Regions from separate parts of the Heyndrickxia sp. FSL K6-6286 genome, predicted to be linked through region 2. Evidence: predicted binding sites of a transcription regulator. Region 2 holds the regulator's gene; each other region holds the start of a gene.
What was found. Region 2 encodes CtsR, which represses protease genes until heat stress. Its sites were predicted from a motif close to ATGGTCAATAAAGGTCAAACA; they were not measured.
Positions count from the first base shown of each region.

Region 1: clpP (ATP-dependent Clp endopeptidase proteolytic subunit ClpP) is a predicted target of CtsR. The motif match lies at 1,288-1,308, and genes of this name have one in related genera.
Region 3: MHI39_RS17195 (ATP-dependent Clp protease ATP-binding subunit) is a predicted target of CtsR. The motif match lies at 3,126-3,146, and genes of this name have one in related genera.

Region 1 is NZ_CP152029.1:1,327,090-1,332,975, reverse strand. Features, by position in the region: gene rpoN (RNA polymerase factor sigma-54) at 1-789, opposite strand, end outside; tRNA gene MHI39_RS06565 (tRNA-Arg) at 1,096-1,167, shown strand; gene clpP (ATP-dependent Clp endopeptidase proteolytic subunit ClpP) at 1,423-2,016, shown strand; gene MHI39_RS06555 (HPr family phosphocarrier protein) at 2,111-2,365, opposite strand; gene whiA (DNA-binding protein WhiA) at 2,405-3,364, opposite strand; gene MHI39_RS06545 (YvcK family protein) at 3,423-4,415, opposite strand; gene rapZ (RNase adapter RapZ) at 4,412-5,290, opposite strand; gene MHI39_RS06535 (8-oxo-dGTP diphosphatase) at 5,327-5,785, opposite strand.
Region 2 is NZ_CP152029.1:96,630-102,515, reverse strand. Features, by position in the region: gene clpC (ATP-dependent protease ATP-binding subunit ClpC) at 1-1,160, opposite strand, end outside; gene MHI39_RS00530 (protein arginine kinase) at 1,173-2,249, opposite strand; gene MHI39_RS00525 (UvrB/UvrC motif-containing protein) at 2,246-2,794, opposite strand; gene MHI39_RS00520 (CtsR family transcriptional regulator) at 2,811-3,272, opposite strand; rRNA gene rrf (5S ribosomal RNA) at 3,610-3,726, opposite strand; rRNA gene MHI39_RS00510 (23S ribosomal RNA) at 3,801-5,886, opposite strand, start outside.
Region 3 is NZ_CP152029.1:3,418,191-3,424,076, reverse strand. Features, by position in the region: gene MHI39_RS17200 (M3 family oligoendopeptidase) at 1-505, shown strand, start outside; gene MHI39_RS17195 (ATP-dependent Clp protease ATP-binding subunit) at 827-2,968, opposite strand; gene MHI39_RS17190 (hypothetical protein) at 3,262-4,308, shown strand; gene MHI39_RS17185 (CPBP family intramembrane metalloprotease) at 4,411-5,022, opposite strand; gene MHI39_RS17180 (DUF2187 family protein) at 5,331-5,522, opposite strand; gene MHI39_RS17175 (hypothetical protein) at 5,791-5,886, shown strand, end outside.

The DNA of each region.
Region 1 (5,886 bases), 1.2 Mb from region 2:
CACATTTGGAAGATGTTTCTGGAACAGATCTAATTCGATCGTATCATTCTCAAGCGTTACAATTAAATCCGGCACGATATATTGCGCCTGTTCCGAGTGATAAGCTGCTCCTGGTCGTGGATTTAATGTTTTGATATAGTCAGCAGCCCATTGTATCTCATTAATTTCCACTCCAAGCTGTTTGGAAAGCGGTTTCCATTTTCGATCGGCAAACTCCAAAAAGTATTGAGTAAGAATGTCATAAACCAGGGTTGGGCAATCTTTTTTTTGATTAACCTGTAGTAATAAGCACTCCTGTAAATTTCGTGCACCGACTCCGACAGGTTCTAAACCATGTAGTATATCCAGGCAACGGTTCACAACTACCAGCTCTACATCATTCTTTTTAGCCACTTCCTCAATTGGAACAGTTAGATAACCATTTGAGTCAAGATTGTAAATGAGATAGGATAATACAGCTTTTTCACTATTTGTTAGCGTTTTCAAAGAAAGCTGCATAAATAAATAGTCTTGTATATTGATAGATGACTGAGAGATTTGATCAATCCATTGTTTATAGTCGCGCTCATTTTTGTATGATTTTCTCTTTTTGGATCCATCCGAATGCAAATCTATATATTTTACATTTGTATGCTCTAATTGTATCAAAGGATTTTCGATAGCCTTTTCTTCCAGAAAAGAGACTAGCTCTTGAGATGAGTATTGTAGAAGTTCGATAGCTTGTTTCAATTCTTGTGTCATTGTTAATTTCAAAGATTGTTGTTGATATAATCCGAATTGTAAATTCAAGCAATTCCCCTCCGTTTGTTCCTTTTTTATTATTTTACCTTACAATATATTCTCCGTACATAATAAATGTAAAATCCCTTCTTTATCATCTCTTTAGTTAAGGCTCTTTTAACTAATAACTATCGGCTGAAGACCACGAACTTTCTTCATTACACTGAGTAAGGTGGCGCAACCTCCATAGAAGGACCAAATTTGTGAAAAATAGATTAAGACGTAATACTGTATTTTAAATAGAAAGGGATGGAAAAAAGTGTTGCATTTTCAGTGTTTCTCATTTATAATTTTAATTCGTACGGTTCTAAACATGCCCTCGTGGTGCAACGGATAGCACGTGAGATTCCGGTTCTTAAAATGGGGGTTCGATTCCCTCCGAGGGCGTAAGAAACCTCTTGTTCTGATGAGAACAAGAGGTTTTTTTATATTTTCAAATGGTTTAAAAACTTTTAATTTGGTTAATATGTTTAGAGTGTAAAAAAGTTTATAAAATTAAAAGTGTATTGTTTGACCTTTATTGACCATCAGTGTATGATAACATTAAATAAGGAAAATTTTCCTTTAGGCTTTTAAATAAAAAATGCCTTGTAAAGAGAATTCAATCGGTGTATATACCGAATATGTTAAGGAGGAGCAAGTATGAACTTAATTCCTACAGTTATTGAACAAACGAATCGTGGAGAACGCGCATATGATATTTATTCAAGATTATTAAAGGATCGTATCATCATGCTTGGTAGTGCTATCGATGATAATGTAGCAAATTCAATTGTTGCACAGCTTTTATTTTTAGATGCAGAAAACCCAGGTAAGGATATTTCACTTTATATTAATAGCCCTGGTGGAAGTATCACGGCTGGTATGGCAATCTATGATACGATGCAATTTATTAAATCTGATGTTTCAACAATTTGTACTGGGATGGCTGCTTCCATGGGTGCTTTCTTACTAGCTGCAGGTGAAAAAGGAAAAAGATATGCACTTCCAAATAGTGAAGTTATGATTCACCAACCGCTTGGTGGTGCACAAGGACAGGCAACAGAAATTGAGATTGCTGCAAAGCGTATTTTGTTCTTACGTGAAAAATTAAATAAAATTTTAGCTGAACGTACAGGTCAGCCATTAGAAGTAATTGAAAAAGATACAGACCGCGATAACTTTATGACTGCTGAAAAGGCAAAAGAATATGGGTTAATTGATAGCATTATTACTCGTTCTGACGAAAGAAAATAAGATAAAAGAAAAAAGAACTGCTACCTATAAATAGGTAGCAGTTCTTTTTTACATACAGTTCTCCCCACTCTTAGTAGCCAGAAAGTTACGTGATTTATTCGTTCTCAACAAATTTAGCTAAGCTTTCAACAGCCTCTTTTTCATCGCTTCCACTAGCACTTAATGTAATAACGGAACCTACTCCTGCTGCTAAACTCATTAACCCCATAATACTTTTGGCATTTACCTTCTTGCCATCCTTCTCTAAGAAAATTTCCGCAGAATAACGATTTGCCTCCTGAACGAACAAGGCTGCTGGACGAGCTTGTAGGCCTGTTTTCAGTTTTATTTCTACTTGTTTCTCAACCATTCTTTCTTCTCCCTTCAATTATTTTTTATTTAACCTAATTTATTTTGAAATAGAATTTCTATCTAGTTCCCCTGCTCTGAGCTTGTCAGCGATTTCGTCAATTTTTCTTAATCGGTGATTGATACCGGACTTACTAATATTCCCTGATGAGACCATTTCGCCCAATTCCTTCAGTGTAACATCCTGGTAGGCAACCCGTAATTCAGCAATTTCACGTAGCTTATCTGGTAATATTTGAAGACCCACTGTTTCATCGATGAATCGAATATTTTCAACTTGGCGGAGAGCAGCTCCAATTGTTTTATTCAAATTGGCCGTTTCACAGTTCACTAGTCGATTGACCGAATTTCTCATATCCCGTACGATCCTAACATCTTCGAAGCGAAGTAATGAATTATGAGCACCAATGACATTTAAGAACTCTGTTATTTTTTCAGCTTCCTTTAAATAAGTAATAAATCCCTTTTTTCGTTCTAATGTTTTACTATTAAGATTGAAAAAGTTCATTAATTCACATAAAGAATCATTATGTTCCTTATACAATGAAAAAATCTCTAGATGATAAGAGGAAGTTTCAGGATTGTTTACTGAGCCTCCTGCAAGGAATGCACCACGTAAATAGGAACGTTTACAACATTTTTTCTTAATTAGAGCGGGTGAAATATTATGGATAAAAGTAAAACCTTCACCTAATATTTCTAAATCCTCTAGAATTTCCTTAGCTTTTGCTTTCATCCGAACAATGTAAACATTGTTTTTCTTTAAACGCATTTTTTTTCTAACTAATAATTCAACAGGAGTATCATATATGCGCTTTATTAGAGTATAAATCCTTCGAGCAATTGCTGCATTTTCCGTCTGAACATTCACGACCAAAATTCGATTGGAAAAGGATAATGATCCGTTCATACGAATCAATGCTGACAGCTCTGAGCGAACACAGCAATCTTTTACTTGTAAATTTGTTAATTCTTTTTTTGTTTCCGAAGCAAATGACATATTTTTATACCTCCAGTTGACCCTCGACTGAATGTTGTGGAGGGGGAAGCATTACCGTTCAGCTTCCACTCTTTATTTTTTCTTTTAATTGATCGTCAATCAAGGAATATATAATTTTAGCAACCTTTTCAGTATCATGACGTATATAGCCATTTTGGTAAGTTATAATTCGATCATAGAGAACTTCTAATCCCATTGTTTCAAGACGATCTACATCAAAAACAACTGGTTTTGCAAGCTCCTCTTTATATTTCTCCTGTATTTCTGGAGGTACCTCTTCGTTATTCACAAGTACAGTATCAATAAATGAACACCCCATATGATCATAAATGGCTTGGATATGATCGCTGGCAGTAAAGTCAAGTGTTTCACCTGCTTGTGTCATTAGATTGCAAATGTATACCTTTTTTGCTTTTGCACGGCAAACTTCTTCTCCAAGCTTTGGAACAAGCAAATTCGGTAAAATACTAGTATATAAGCTACCTGGTCCAATGATAATAAGGTCGGCATTTCGTATTGCACGAACCGTTTCTGATAAAGGATGAATCACATCAGGTGTCAAAAACACGCGTTTTATTTTTTTGCCTGAAAAAGGAATCTGTGATTCACCAGTAATCACTGTTCCATCTTCCATCTCTGCATGAAGGACCACACTTTGATTCGCAGCAGGCAGAACTTTACCATGAACATTTAGTACTTTGCTCATTTCTTGGATAGCATGAACAAAATCCCCAGTAATAGATGTCAAAGCGGCTATAATTAAATTTCCTAATGAATGCCCGGAAAGTTCATTCGATGTTTTAAAACGATGCTGAAACATTTGTTCAACTAATGGTTCTACATCTGAAAGAGCAGCGAGGACATTTCGTATATCACCTGGAGAAGGGATATCCATTTCATCCCTAATTCGTCCAGAGCTCCCCCCATCATCTGCTACTGTCACAATCGCTGTTATATCGACTGGATATTTTTTCATACCTCTTAATAAAACAGATAATCCAGTCCCACCGCCGATTACAACAATCCGCGGTTGCTTTCCATCCATTCTCATGATGTTGTTTCCTTCCTTTTCTTTATATCCCGATGCGTAATCCGCGTCTGATAATCATTTTCAAAATGATGGGCTATATACTCAGTCAATGCTACGGAACGATGTTGACCACCAGTGCACCCAATCGCAATAACTAACTGGCTTTTTCCCTCACGTTTATAATGTGGGAGCATAAATGTAAGTAAATCAATCACTTTTTCTAAAAACTTACTTGTTTCATTCCATTTTAAAACATAGTCATATACATCTTTATCTAATCCTGTTTTTGGACGCATGTTTTCTATATAATATGGATTTGGTAAGAAGCGGACATCAAATACTAGATCCGCATCAATTGGAAGACCATGCTTAAATCCAAATGACATGACATTAACAGTAAATGTCGATTGTTTGTTGATGGAAAACTCTGTTAGAATTTTTTCCCGCAACTCCTTGGGTTTAATCCCTGAAGTATTAAAGATAATTTGTGCTCGACCCTTAAGCTCCTCTAACAACGTCCGTTCCTGTTTAATACCTTCTAAAGGCAAGCCAGTTTGAGATAAGGGATGTAACCGTCTTGTTTCTTTATATCTTCTAACCAATACAGAATCATCTGCATCTAAAAAGAGTATACGTGGAGAAACCCAAGAAGTTTCAGCTAAATCATCTAATGCTTTAAATAAATGATCAAAAAATTCACGCCCGCGTAAATCCATTACAAGCGCGACCTTATTCATTTGATTATTCGCATCCTTCATCAATTCCAAAAACTTTGGTAGCAGTGTCGGTGGCAAGTTATCAACACAAAAAAAGCCAAGATCTTCAAAGCTTTGAATAGCTACTGTCTTGCCAGCGCCAGACATCCCGGTTATGATCACTAATTGAACACTGCTCATAAATTTCTCCCCCTATATCAAATGGTAATAAAAAAATTAACTAGGATCTAATCGATAAGATAGTAATTCAAACTCTGAAGTGTAAGTAAAATTACCATAAATTATTCCATTTCCATGAATTAAGTAATCTAAAATATGGTGATCCCCCTCCGCCATTGATAATTGATTGATTTCATCAATGGAGTGCCACTCAAGAATTCCTTCTTCAGACTGCTCTAAAGGAGTTCCATCACCATCTGTTGCTTTAAATGAGAACATCATCCATTCCGAGATAATATCATTTCCTTCTTTTATATTAATTGTAAAAATCCCTTTTAGTGAGGGCTGTTTTATATAAATTCCTGTTTCTTCTCGAAACTCCCGAATAACTGATTCACGAATGGTTTCTCCTTGTTCCATCTTGCCTCCTGGAGCAACCCACCAATTTCGACGAGGTTTTTGCAGAAGCAAAATTTTATTGTCCTTTATATATAAGCAATTCGTTACACGTTGCAAATTAATCACCTCGTTACTCATCATAAATATGTAGTCATTTATCCATATATCTACTCATTATATTATACTATCTTTCCCGATGGCTAACAATGAAAGACCCC
Region 2 (5,886 bases):
AGAAACCGATCAGAAATATAACGATCAGATAGTTTTACAGCTGCCTCAATTGCATCATCTGTAATAGATACACGGTGATGTGCTTCATATCGATCCCTTAATCCTTTTAATATTTGAATAGACTCGTCAGTTGAAGGCTCATCTACTTGAATTGGTTGAAATCTTCGTTCTAATGCTGCATCCTTTTCGATATATTTACGATATTCATCCAATGTTGTTGCACCAATACATTGAAGCTCCCCACGTGCCAATGATGGCTTTAATATATTTGAAGCATCGATGGCTCCCTCTGCTCCACCTGCACCAATTAAAGTATGAAGCTCATCGATAAATAAAATAATATTTCCAGCTTGTCGGATTTCGTCCATTACCTTTTTCAAGCGATCCTCAAACTCTCCACGGTACTTTGTCCCAGCAACAACTGTTCCCATATCCAAAGTCATTACGCGTTTATCGCGAAGCGTCTCCGGCACCTCATTATTAACAATTTGCTGTGCCAACCCTTCTGCTATAGCTGTTTTCCCAACTCCAGGTTCTCCAATAAGGACTGGATTGTTCTTTGTTCGTCTGCTTAGTACTTCAATTACACGCTGAATTTCTTTGCTTCTTCCGATAACGGGATCTAGTGTTTCTTCTCTTGCAATAGCAGTTAAGTCACGTGCTAGGCTATCAAGGGTAGGAGTGTTAGCACTTGATGTGTTCCCTCCTTGATGGGTTCCCGCTTCATTACTTCCAAGTAATTGAAGAACCTGTTGTCTAGCTTTGTTCAAGCTCACACCTAAATTATTCAGTACTCTAGCCGCGACTCCTTCTCCCTCACGTATAAGACCTAATAAAATGTGCTCTGTACCAACATAGGAATGACCTAGTTTTCGAGCTTCATCCATGGATAATTCAATGACCTTTTTTGCACGTGGTGTATAATGAATATTTTGCCCAGAATCCTGGCCCTTTCCTATTAAGTTTTCCACCTCTACTTGGATTTTTTCGGGACTAAGTCCAAGTCCATATAATGCCTTTGCAGCAATTCCTTCACCCTCTTGAACTAATCCAAGAAGAATGTGTTCAGTACCGATATTATTATGCTTTAATCGAATGGCTTCTTCTTGAGATAAAGCTAATACTTTTTGTGCTCTTTCAGTAAATCGTCCAAACATCATATTAATCTCCTCCTAGCCGTTATTCATCTCTTCAAGTTTTAAACGTTCTCTTATAAGTGTTGCTCTGCGAATATCTCTTTCATAGGGACGCAATGGACCACCAGCATATTGTTGTAAAAAACCTGGTTGTGTAAAGATCATTAATTCATTTAAGATATTTTTAGATACATTTTTGATATAGCCTGTATCAATCCCTAAACGAACATCGGACAAGCATTGTGACGCTTCCTTTGATTCAATTATTCTACTATTGGTCAATACACCATAAGACCTGAAAACTCTATCTTCTAATTGTATGTTAGAGGTTTTAATCAATGCTTCTCTTGCGGACCTTTCTTGTGCAATGATCTGTTGAACAACACTAATTAAATCCTCGACAATATCTGTTTCAGATTTACCTAATGTAATTTGATTAGAAATTTGAAAAATATTACCCAATGCCTCGCTGCCTTCTCCATAAATTCCACGAACCACTAATCCTAATTGATTAATAGCAGGAATAATACGATTCATTTGTTGAGTAAGGATAAGTCCAGGTAAGTGAACCATAACTGATGCTCTTAATCCTGTGCCGACATTAGTTGGACAGCTTGTCAAATATCCCAGCTTTTCACTATATGCATAATCAATATGTTCTTCCATTAAATCATCAATTTTATTTGCCTTATCTAAAGCTTCTTTTAGTTGTAGACCAGGAAATAAGCATTGTATCCGTATATGGTCTTCCTCATTAATCATTATACTAACATCCTCTTCACCTGATAAAATCACTGCACCATGTGAAGAATCATCTGCTAAATTCGGGCTAATAAGATGTTTTTCGACTAACACCTTCTTCTGTAAAGCTTGTAGCTGATCCATTTTAAGTAATTCTACTTGATTGCCTTCGAGATGGAAATCAGTATGTAAAACTGATTCTACTTTAGATATAATTTCTCTTGCTTCCTCATTACTAAACAATGTCGGGAATTTATAGTCCTTGAAGTTTCGAGCTAATCGAATTCTTGAACTTAGCACAATATCAGAATCTGGTCCCTCTTTACTCATCCATGAACTTACTGCTTGACTAATGAATTTTTCTAAACTCATGAGGTTTCCCTCCCATCATTCAGAAGTGAACTCTCTAAGGCTCGAACTTGATCTCGAATATCAGCAGCCTTTTCGAATTCTTCATGATTTATTGCTTGCTGTAAATCTAATTTTAACTGTTGGATTTGCCTCTTTATATGAACAGCGCCTCCAATTCTTTTCGGTACTTTACCATGGTGTTCGATATTTCCACTATGAAGCCTTTTTATAATCGGATGTAATCGTTCATTAAAGGTTTCATAACATGTGGAACAACCAAAGCGTCCAATATTAACAAATTGTTTAAATGTCATTTTACAATTCGGACATTGCAAAATTTCATTTTTTTGAATTGTGCCTTGTTTTGCTTGTTGAAAAACTGGATCAAAATTTAATAATCCTGCAATTATATTGTTAATAGAGAATCCAGGTTCCCCCTCAAACATAAACATCTCACCTTTTTCCTGTGCACATTTCTCACAGTAATGGAATTCGGTTTTTTCTCCATTAATAATTTTGGTAAAATGAAGAGTTGCCGGTCTTTCATTACACTCCTGACAAATCATTTTACTCACCTCTATATTATTTATATTTTAAAGTCATTAGCATAGCCGTTAACATTCTAGCTCTTAATTGGTCTCTTTCTGGAAGGTCCAAATAAAGAACTGAACGGTCCATTACGCTTAACATAATTTTCGCTTCTCTTTTCGAAATAACTTCTTCTTCAACCAAACGAATAATCACATCCTCAGCATTTGATTGGGATACTCTGGACTTTACTAATAGTAATAAATGATCAATTAATTGTGCCTGATCGTGAGGTTTAACCTTAATAATACGAATATATCCTCCACCACCTCTTTTACTTTCAACTACATATCCTCTTTCTATAGTGAATCTGGTATTGATTACGTAGTTAATCTGGGAAGGTACACATTGAAATTTATCGGCAATTTCACTTCTTTTTATTTCCACAATTTCACTACCATTCATTTCCAAAACCTGTTTAAGATAACTTTCAATAATATCCGATATATTTTTCATCAAGTCCACCTCCTTCTACGACTTGACTTTGACTATATTTGACTTTAATTATACATGAAGGTATCAGAAAAGCGCAAGCAACTTAGTCAGTGGTGATAACTGAAATTTCCACCCTGTCTAACATAAATGAACAGGCGGGCACCAGTCAATGTATACTCGTTTTTACTAGGTTTACCAAAAATACTAGTCAATTTTTATCTAATCTTTATATATTCGCAACATGATTATATTCATTAGTTTTACCACATGTGCAGGAAATAAAACCATATTTTTTATTCGCTTTATTAAAAAATGACATAAAAAAACCACAGAATAAATTATTCTGTGGTTTCAAATCGCCTGGCAACGTCCTACTCTTGCAGGGGGAGAGCCCCCAACTACCATCGGCGCTAAGAAGCTTAACTTCCGTGTTCGGGATGGGAACGGGTGTGACCTTCTTGCCATAATTACCAGACTATATTTTGTTAAGGGCTTATTCCCTCAAAACTAGATATATCAAGAAGTAACGGTTCATAACCTTAAATCTATTTGGTTAAGTCTTCGATCTATTAGTATTCGTCAGCTCCATGTGTCGCCACACTTCCACCTCGAACCTATCAACCTGATCATCTTTCAGGGATCTTATTTAGATAAACTAAGGGAAATCTCATCTTGAGGGGGGCTTCATGCTTAGATGCTTTCAGCACTTATCCCTTCCGCACATAGCTACCCAGCGATGCCTTTGGCAAGACAACTGGTACACCAGCGGTGCGTCCATCCCGGTCCTCTCGTACTAAGGACAGCTCCTCTCAAATTTCCTACGCCCACGACGGATAGGGACCGAACTGTCTCACGACGTTCTGAACCCAGCTCGCGTACCGCTTTAATGGGCGAACAGCCCAACCCTTGGGACCGACTACAGCCCCAGGATGCGATGAGCCGACATCGAGGTGCCAAACCTCCCCGTCGATGTGGACTCTTGGGGGAGATAAGCCTGTTATCCCCGGGGTAGCTTTTATCCGTTGAGCGATGGCCCTTCCATGCGGAACCACCGGATCACTAAGCCCGACTTTCGTCCCTGCTCGACTTGTAGGTCTCGCAGTCAAGCTCCCTTGTGCCTTTACACTCTGCGAATGATTTCCAACCATTCTGAGGGAACCTTTGGGCGCCTCCGTTACCTTTTAGGAGGCGACCGCCCCAGTCAAACTGCCTGCCTGACACTGTCTCCCACCCCGATTCAGGGGTGCGGGTTAGAATTTCAATACAGCCAGGGTAGTATCCCACCGATGCCTCCACCGAAGCTGGCGCTCCGGCTTCAAAGGCTCCTACCTATCCTGTACAAGCTGTACCAAAATTCAATATCAAGCTGCAGTAAAGCTCCACGGGGTCTTTCCGTCCTGTCGCGGGTAACCTGCATCTTCACAGGTACTATAATTTCACCGAGTCTCTCGTTGAGACAGTGCCCAGATCGTTGCGCCTTTCGTGCGGGTCAGAACTTACCTGACAAGGAATTTCGCTACCTTAGGACCGTTATAGTTACGGCCGCCGTTTACTGGGGCTTCAATTCAAAGCTTCGTCTTGCGACTAACCTCTCCTCTTAACCTTCCAGCACCGGGCAGGCGTCAGCCCCTATACTTCGCCTTACGGCTTCGCAGAGACCTGTGTTTTTGCTAAACAGTCGCCTGGGCCTATTCACTGCGGCTCTCTCGGGCTTGCACCCTAACAGAGCACCCCTTCTCCCGAAGTTACGGGGTCATTTTGCCGAGTTCCTTAACGAGAGTTCTCTCGCTCACCTTAGGATTCTCTCCTCGCCTACCTGTGTCGGTTTGCGGTACGGGCACCTTTCACCTCACTAGAGGATTTTCTAGGCAGTGTGGAATCAGGAACTTCGGTACTAAATTTCCCTCGCCATCACAGCTCAAGGTATATGGTGACGGGATTTGCCTCGTCACCCCTCTAACTGCTTGGACGCACTATTCCAGCAGTGCGCTTACCCTATCCTCCTGCGTCCCCCCATCGTTCAAACGGTGAAGAGGTGGTACAGGAATATCAACCTGTTGTCCATCGCCTACGCCTTTCGGCCTCGGCTTAGGTCCCGACTAACCCTGAGCGGACGAGCCTTCCTCAGGAAACCTTAGGCATTCGGTGGAAGGGATTCTCACCCTTCTTTCGCTACTCATACCGGCATTCTCACTTCTAAGCGCTCCACCAGTCCTTACGGTCTAGCTTCGCAGCCCTTAGAACGCTCTCCTACCACGGACATCCAGCATTTTTCCGAAGGAAAAGATGCATAGATGTCCATCCACAGCTTCGGTGATACGTTTAGCCCCGGTACATTTTCGGCGCAGAGTCACTCGACCAGTGAGCTATTACGCACTCTTTAAATGGTGGCTGCTTCTAAGCCAACATCCTGGTTGTCTAAGCAACTCCACATCCTTTTCCACTTAACGTATACTTTGGGACCTTAGCTGGTGGTCTGGGCTGTTTCCCTCTTGACTACGGATCTTATCACTCGCAGTCTGACTCCTAAGGATAAGTCATTGGCATTCGGAGTTTGTCTGAATTCGGTAACCCGATGAGGGCCCCTAGTCCAAACAGTGCTCTACCTCCAAGACTCTTACCTTAAGGCTAGCCC
Region 3 (5,886 bases), 2.0 Mb from region 2:
GATGGAATTATTCTTCAAAGAGGATACAGATAAGTATAAATTTGCCCATTTGAGTAGTGCATTAATCTTCTTACCATATGGTGTAGCCGTTGATGAATTCCAGCACTTTGTGTATGAAAATCCTGAAGCTACCCCTGCTGAAAGAAAGCAAGCTTGGAAACAAATCGAAGAGAAGTACCTACCACATCGTGATTATGATGGTTTCGATTATTTAGAGAATGGTGGACTTTGGCAAAGACAAGGTCATATTTATGAATCACCATTTTATTATATTGACTATACACTAGCGCAAATTTGTGCGTTTCAATTCTGGAAAAAATCACAAGAAAATCATGAAGAGGCATGGAAAGACTATATTCATTTATGTAAACAAGGTGGAAGTAAATCTTTTACAGAGCTAGTAAAAGAAGCGAACCTTATTTCCCCATTTGAAGAGGGTTGTGTTCAGTCCGTGATAGGAACAATCCAAACATGGCTTGATCAAGTAGACGATAAAAAGTTATAAGTGAAAAATTTTGTTATGCTTGTTTAATGTTTCAACAAGTAGGGACTTGGAGTATTTGTATAAAGTAGCAAAATTTATTATAAAGGCTGTTTTCGTATCGTTTGTTGCTTTTGTAAAGCCCACCTGTCGGCTGTTACTCCCAATAAAGGATTCTAGCGGTTTTTATGGAGATTACAGCTCTTTCTCAGTAAATTGATACGTGAAGCGATCCTCAGTCGATATTTAATAGTTATAACTTTACTTTAAAAGCAACAATGTTAGAGAAAAGAGCCATTATAAAAAAAGGAGAAAAGCATAGACGCTTTTCTCCTTTTTGTAAGATTATCTTGATTCAACATGAATATGATCATCGACGATCGTTGCAATTAATTCTTTTTGATCTACATGGTCTAATATAAAGTCAGCAATACGATCCTCTAATTGTTCTTGAATTACTCGGCGTAAAGGTCTTGCACCGAATGCTGGATGATAACCTAACTCTGCAAGTTTTTCTTTTACTTCATTTGTTACCTCAAGTGTAAGTTGTTGCTCAGATAATGTTTCATTCAATTCTTTGAGCATTAAATCAACGATTTTCAATAGATGTACTTTATCTAATGATTGAAATTCAATAATATTATCAAATCGATTGAGAAATTCTGGCTTGAAAAAGCTGCCGAGTGAATCAAGTATACTTGTTTCCTTAATAGCATTGCTTTGGTCAAAGCCAACATGAATTTCTTTAAAACCGATTCCTGCATTACTAGTCATAATAATAACTGTATCCTTGAAGCTGACCGTACGTCCTTGACTATCTGTAAGACGACCGTCCTCCAATATTTGTAAGAACATATGCTGCACATCTGGATGTGCTTTTTCAATCTCATCTAATAATATGATACTATATGGATTTCTGCGAACTTTTTCAGTTAATTGTCCTGCTTCTTCATGGCCAACATATCCTGGTGGAGAGCCGATTAATTTAGACACACTATGCTTCTCCATATACTCACTCATGTCGAGTCGAATCAATGCATCCTTTGTACCAAATAATTCTTCTGCCAATGTTTTTGTAAGTTCGGTTTTACCGACCCCAGTTGGACCTACGAAGAGGAAGGAACCGATTGGACGAGTTTTTGATTTTAATCCTGCACGTCCGCGACGGATCGCTTTAGCTACTTTATTAACCGCTTCATCTTGACCGATTACTTTTTTGGCTAAGTTTTCTTCGATATTTTTCATTTTTTGTTGCTCATTGTCTTGCAATTTACCAACAGGTATACCAGTTTTCTTCTCGATAATTGCTTGAATATGAGTAATGTCCACTATAGGCTGACTATGTTTATTTTCAGTTTGCAGCATTTGCTCTAATTTTTCTTCTTCATCACGCAATGTTGCAGCCGTTTCATAATCTTCTTTGGCTAATGCAGTTTGTTTTTCTTGCTCAATTTCTGTAAGACGTTGCTTAAGTTCCTCTTCATTGCCAGTCACTAATGTTAAGTTTAATTTTGAGCCAGCTTCATCCATTAGATCGATTGCTTTGTCTGGTAGGTAGCGATCTTGAATATATCGATTAGATAAAATGACACATGCTTTGATTGCTTCATCTGAGTAACTTACTTGGTGATATTTCTCATACTTTTCTTTCAATCCATTTAAAATATTAATCGATTGTTCAATTGTAGGTTCATTTACTTGCACTGGTTGGAAGCGTCTTTCTAGTGCTGCATCTTTTTCGATTTGGCGATATTCTTTTAATGTCGTTGCCCCAATTACTTGAAGTTCACCTCTTGCTAATGCTGGTTTTAAAATATTTCCTGCATCCATGGAGCCTTCAGCAGAACCTGCACCAACAAGTAAATGAATTTCATCAATGAATAAAAGAACATTTTTACGATTTTGTAATTCAGTGATGAGTTGCTTCATTCTTTCTTCAAATTGTCCCCGAATTCCTGTATTTGCTACCAATGAGGCAACGTCAAGCAGGTAGACTTCTTTATTTCTTAGTTTAGCTGGTACATCCTTTTCAACTATTTTCAATGCAAGACCCTCTGCTATTGCAGTTTTACCTACACCTGGTTCACCAATTAAAACTGGATTGTTTTTATTCCGGCGGTTTAATATTTCAATCACTCGATTGATTTCTTCTTCACGCCCAATTACCGGATCAATTAATCCTGTTTTAGCTATGCTTGTTAAGTTGCGTCCAAATTGATCTAAAAATCCATTATGACCATTGCCGCCCTGACTTTGAGTTTGTTGTTTAAACCCCTGATTATTCGCTGACAATGATCCACCTTGACTATACCCTTTAAATAAATGTTCAAAATCATTCATTGAAGGAAAACCACCAAATGGTGAATGATTCATCGCAAATTCTTTTTTATAGCATTCGGAACATAATTGTAGATCCTGAGTTTGCCCATTTATATTTACTCTTAGTTGAACATTAGCATTTCGATTATTACAATTTTGACATTTCATAAAAGCATTCCTCCTTGAAATAGCAATGCAATTGTTATAAAAGTTGATTTTGACTATCTTTGACTAATTAGATAAAAAGAAAATAAGGTTGTTTGATTTTGACTATCTTTGACCTTATGAATTTATCATACACCCATTTTTTAAATTTGTAAATATTTTTTTGACCTTTTTTGACTAAATAAAAAAGTTATAAGAGTTTAAAGGGTTTATTGCAAAAAATATTTTTCTTGTCGTAATTGAATATGCTTGTACATATGGATTAGTAGTGCGACTTTATTGCGAGGGGATTATTAATGAAGAAATATATTGGTGGTTTACAAGTGGCTGCTGTTTATGTTGGAACAGTGATAGGAGCTGGATTTGCTACAGGAAAAGAAATCGTCGAGTTTTTTTCACGCTATGGGTTTATTGGAATTATATCAATATTATTAGCAGGCTATCTATTTATCGCATTAGGTACAAAAATGATGTTGATAGCCATTGATTTGAGAGCCAAATCATATGAAGAATTTAATGAATATTTATTTGGTAGAACCATTTCAAAGTTTATGAATGTATTTATGATGATGATGTTACTTGGAGTATGCGGGGTGATGTTTTCTGGAGCAGGCGCGGTGTTTCAAGAACATTTAGGTATTAGTAAAAATATTGGTATCTATTTTACTATTTTTTTAACGATTTTTATCATGTTAATTGGTACAAAAGGCGTATTTGCTGTTAATACTTTTGTTGTGCCGATGATGATAATTTTTAATTTTATCGTCATGTCAAAGTCAATCTTAACTCCAAATTTTTTTGAATCAGTTTTAATGATTCCTAAAGTAGAAGATGGTTGGAGATTATTTCTATCTCCTTTTTCGTATGCTGCTTTAAATTTAATCCTCGCACAAGCAGTATTAGTACCAATTGCTAGTGAGGTAAATGATAAAAAGGTAGTTCGGATAGGTGGTATTATAGGCGGAGTTTTATTAACACTAATCCTATTATCTAGTCATTTTACACTCATTACTTTACCTAATGTGGCTGAATTTGAAATTCCAATGGCTATTATTGTTCAAAATACTTTTGGAAGTATTTATTATATCTATGTTGCTATTATTTATGGAGAAATATTTACCTCTATCATTGGAAATGTTTATGGCCTTGGACAGCAGATCCAGCAATATTTATCTATTAAATCGTTATGGATCTACATGATCATTATTGCAGTTGTTACATTAATCAGTAAAGTGCATTATGGAACACTTTTAGCATTATTGTACCCGTTATTTGGATATATTAGCTTAATTTTTATCTTTTTACTTTGGATACGAAGAGAAAATAAGTTTACGAAAGCATGAAATGAGGCTGTCAGATAAAAAGTTGGTGCCATTACTTCACAATCATTGTAGAATACATGTGAAATGATAAGCATATGACAATCTTTTTATCTTCAGCCTATATTAGTGGAGTGGAAGGACAATGATTAATAATAAATCAAATATGACATGAGATACGACCAAAAGTGGAATGTTTTTTCTCCACAAATAAAGTGAACCCCAAAAAATACCACCGACCAATGCCGCTATGATTAAAATAATGTTTTCTGAATAGATGAAAATAGAGGCATTTAACATTGCTGTTATAAGGACAGGTAACCATCCTTGAATATGGTACATTAGTCTTTTTTGGACAAAGCCTCTCCAGAATATTTCTTCTCCAGGAGCCAAAACGAATACGAGCACAAAATAATGCCATATATATTTGGGTGAAAGTAGTTTATAAGTCTTTCCTATTTGTTTGTCTAGATAAGAGGATAAGAGTGAAAATAACCAATCACCAATCCAAAACACAAGATACAATACGACTCCGGATAATATACCGAGAAATAAATATTTCCCATTTGATTGTTCATCATGTGATTTATCACTGACAATTGAATAGCTAATTAATAGTAAAGAGGTGGCTGTGTATATGTACCAAAAAATTGAACGGTCATTAAAAGTAAGAAATAATAAGATATGCGCTAACAATATACCTATTATAAGCCTTATATCTGTTGCGCTTTGCTTCATATGTTAGAAACTCCCCTCGACATAACAATACATGACTACCATGGGATTTGGATAAATCTCCATTCAATAGTTCTTTTCTATATAAGAATACTTCAATGTACACATTTTATCAAAAACAAGCTATAAATGTAATGTCCATTGTTTGAATGAATAAAATGTCATTTAAAAGTAAGGCTCTTTCCATGTAGTTACTTTTTTGCAAACATGGTTGTTGCTTATGTAAAGTTTTAACTAGTAAAATGGGGGAATTCCGTCAGTTTCCTTCATTCCACAAAAAAATTGGCTAAATCTAGCCAATTTTTTTGTTTTTATGCATTTATAGATTCTTTGATGACGGTGTAGTTTTTATGGTTAACGACCGTTTTTTCCTCTAATTCAAGTTCGCGATAATTATCCATATATGTTAAATCAACAATTACTGAATTCTCATTTACTTTTTCAACAACGCCACGTAAACCGTCTTTAAATTCAATTACATTCCCTACATCGGCTATTTTCACTCTGACGTCCCCCGTTCATATTAAATTATGAATTATAAATTTTCAATCATCTCATTTACAGTTTGCACCATTTTATGAAAAGTTTCAAGTATAATGAATAAATAGATAAAGTGATACGGTTCCGTTGTTCTTTAGATACTTTGAAAATTTAAACAAGGGGTTATTATGTTAATTTTTCATAATAGTAAAGTGAATTTAAGGAACCATGTTAGATCAAAAAATGAAGAATCGATTGTTAAATGGTCCTTAGGAGGGGGATATATGATATATGATCAATAATGATAAAATTCGTTACTTTTTTATTTGTATTGCTATTTTATTTTTTATCTCTGCATTCTTTTTACCTGGAGTTATCATTATGCCG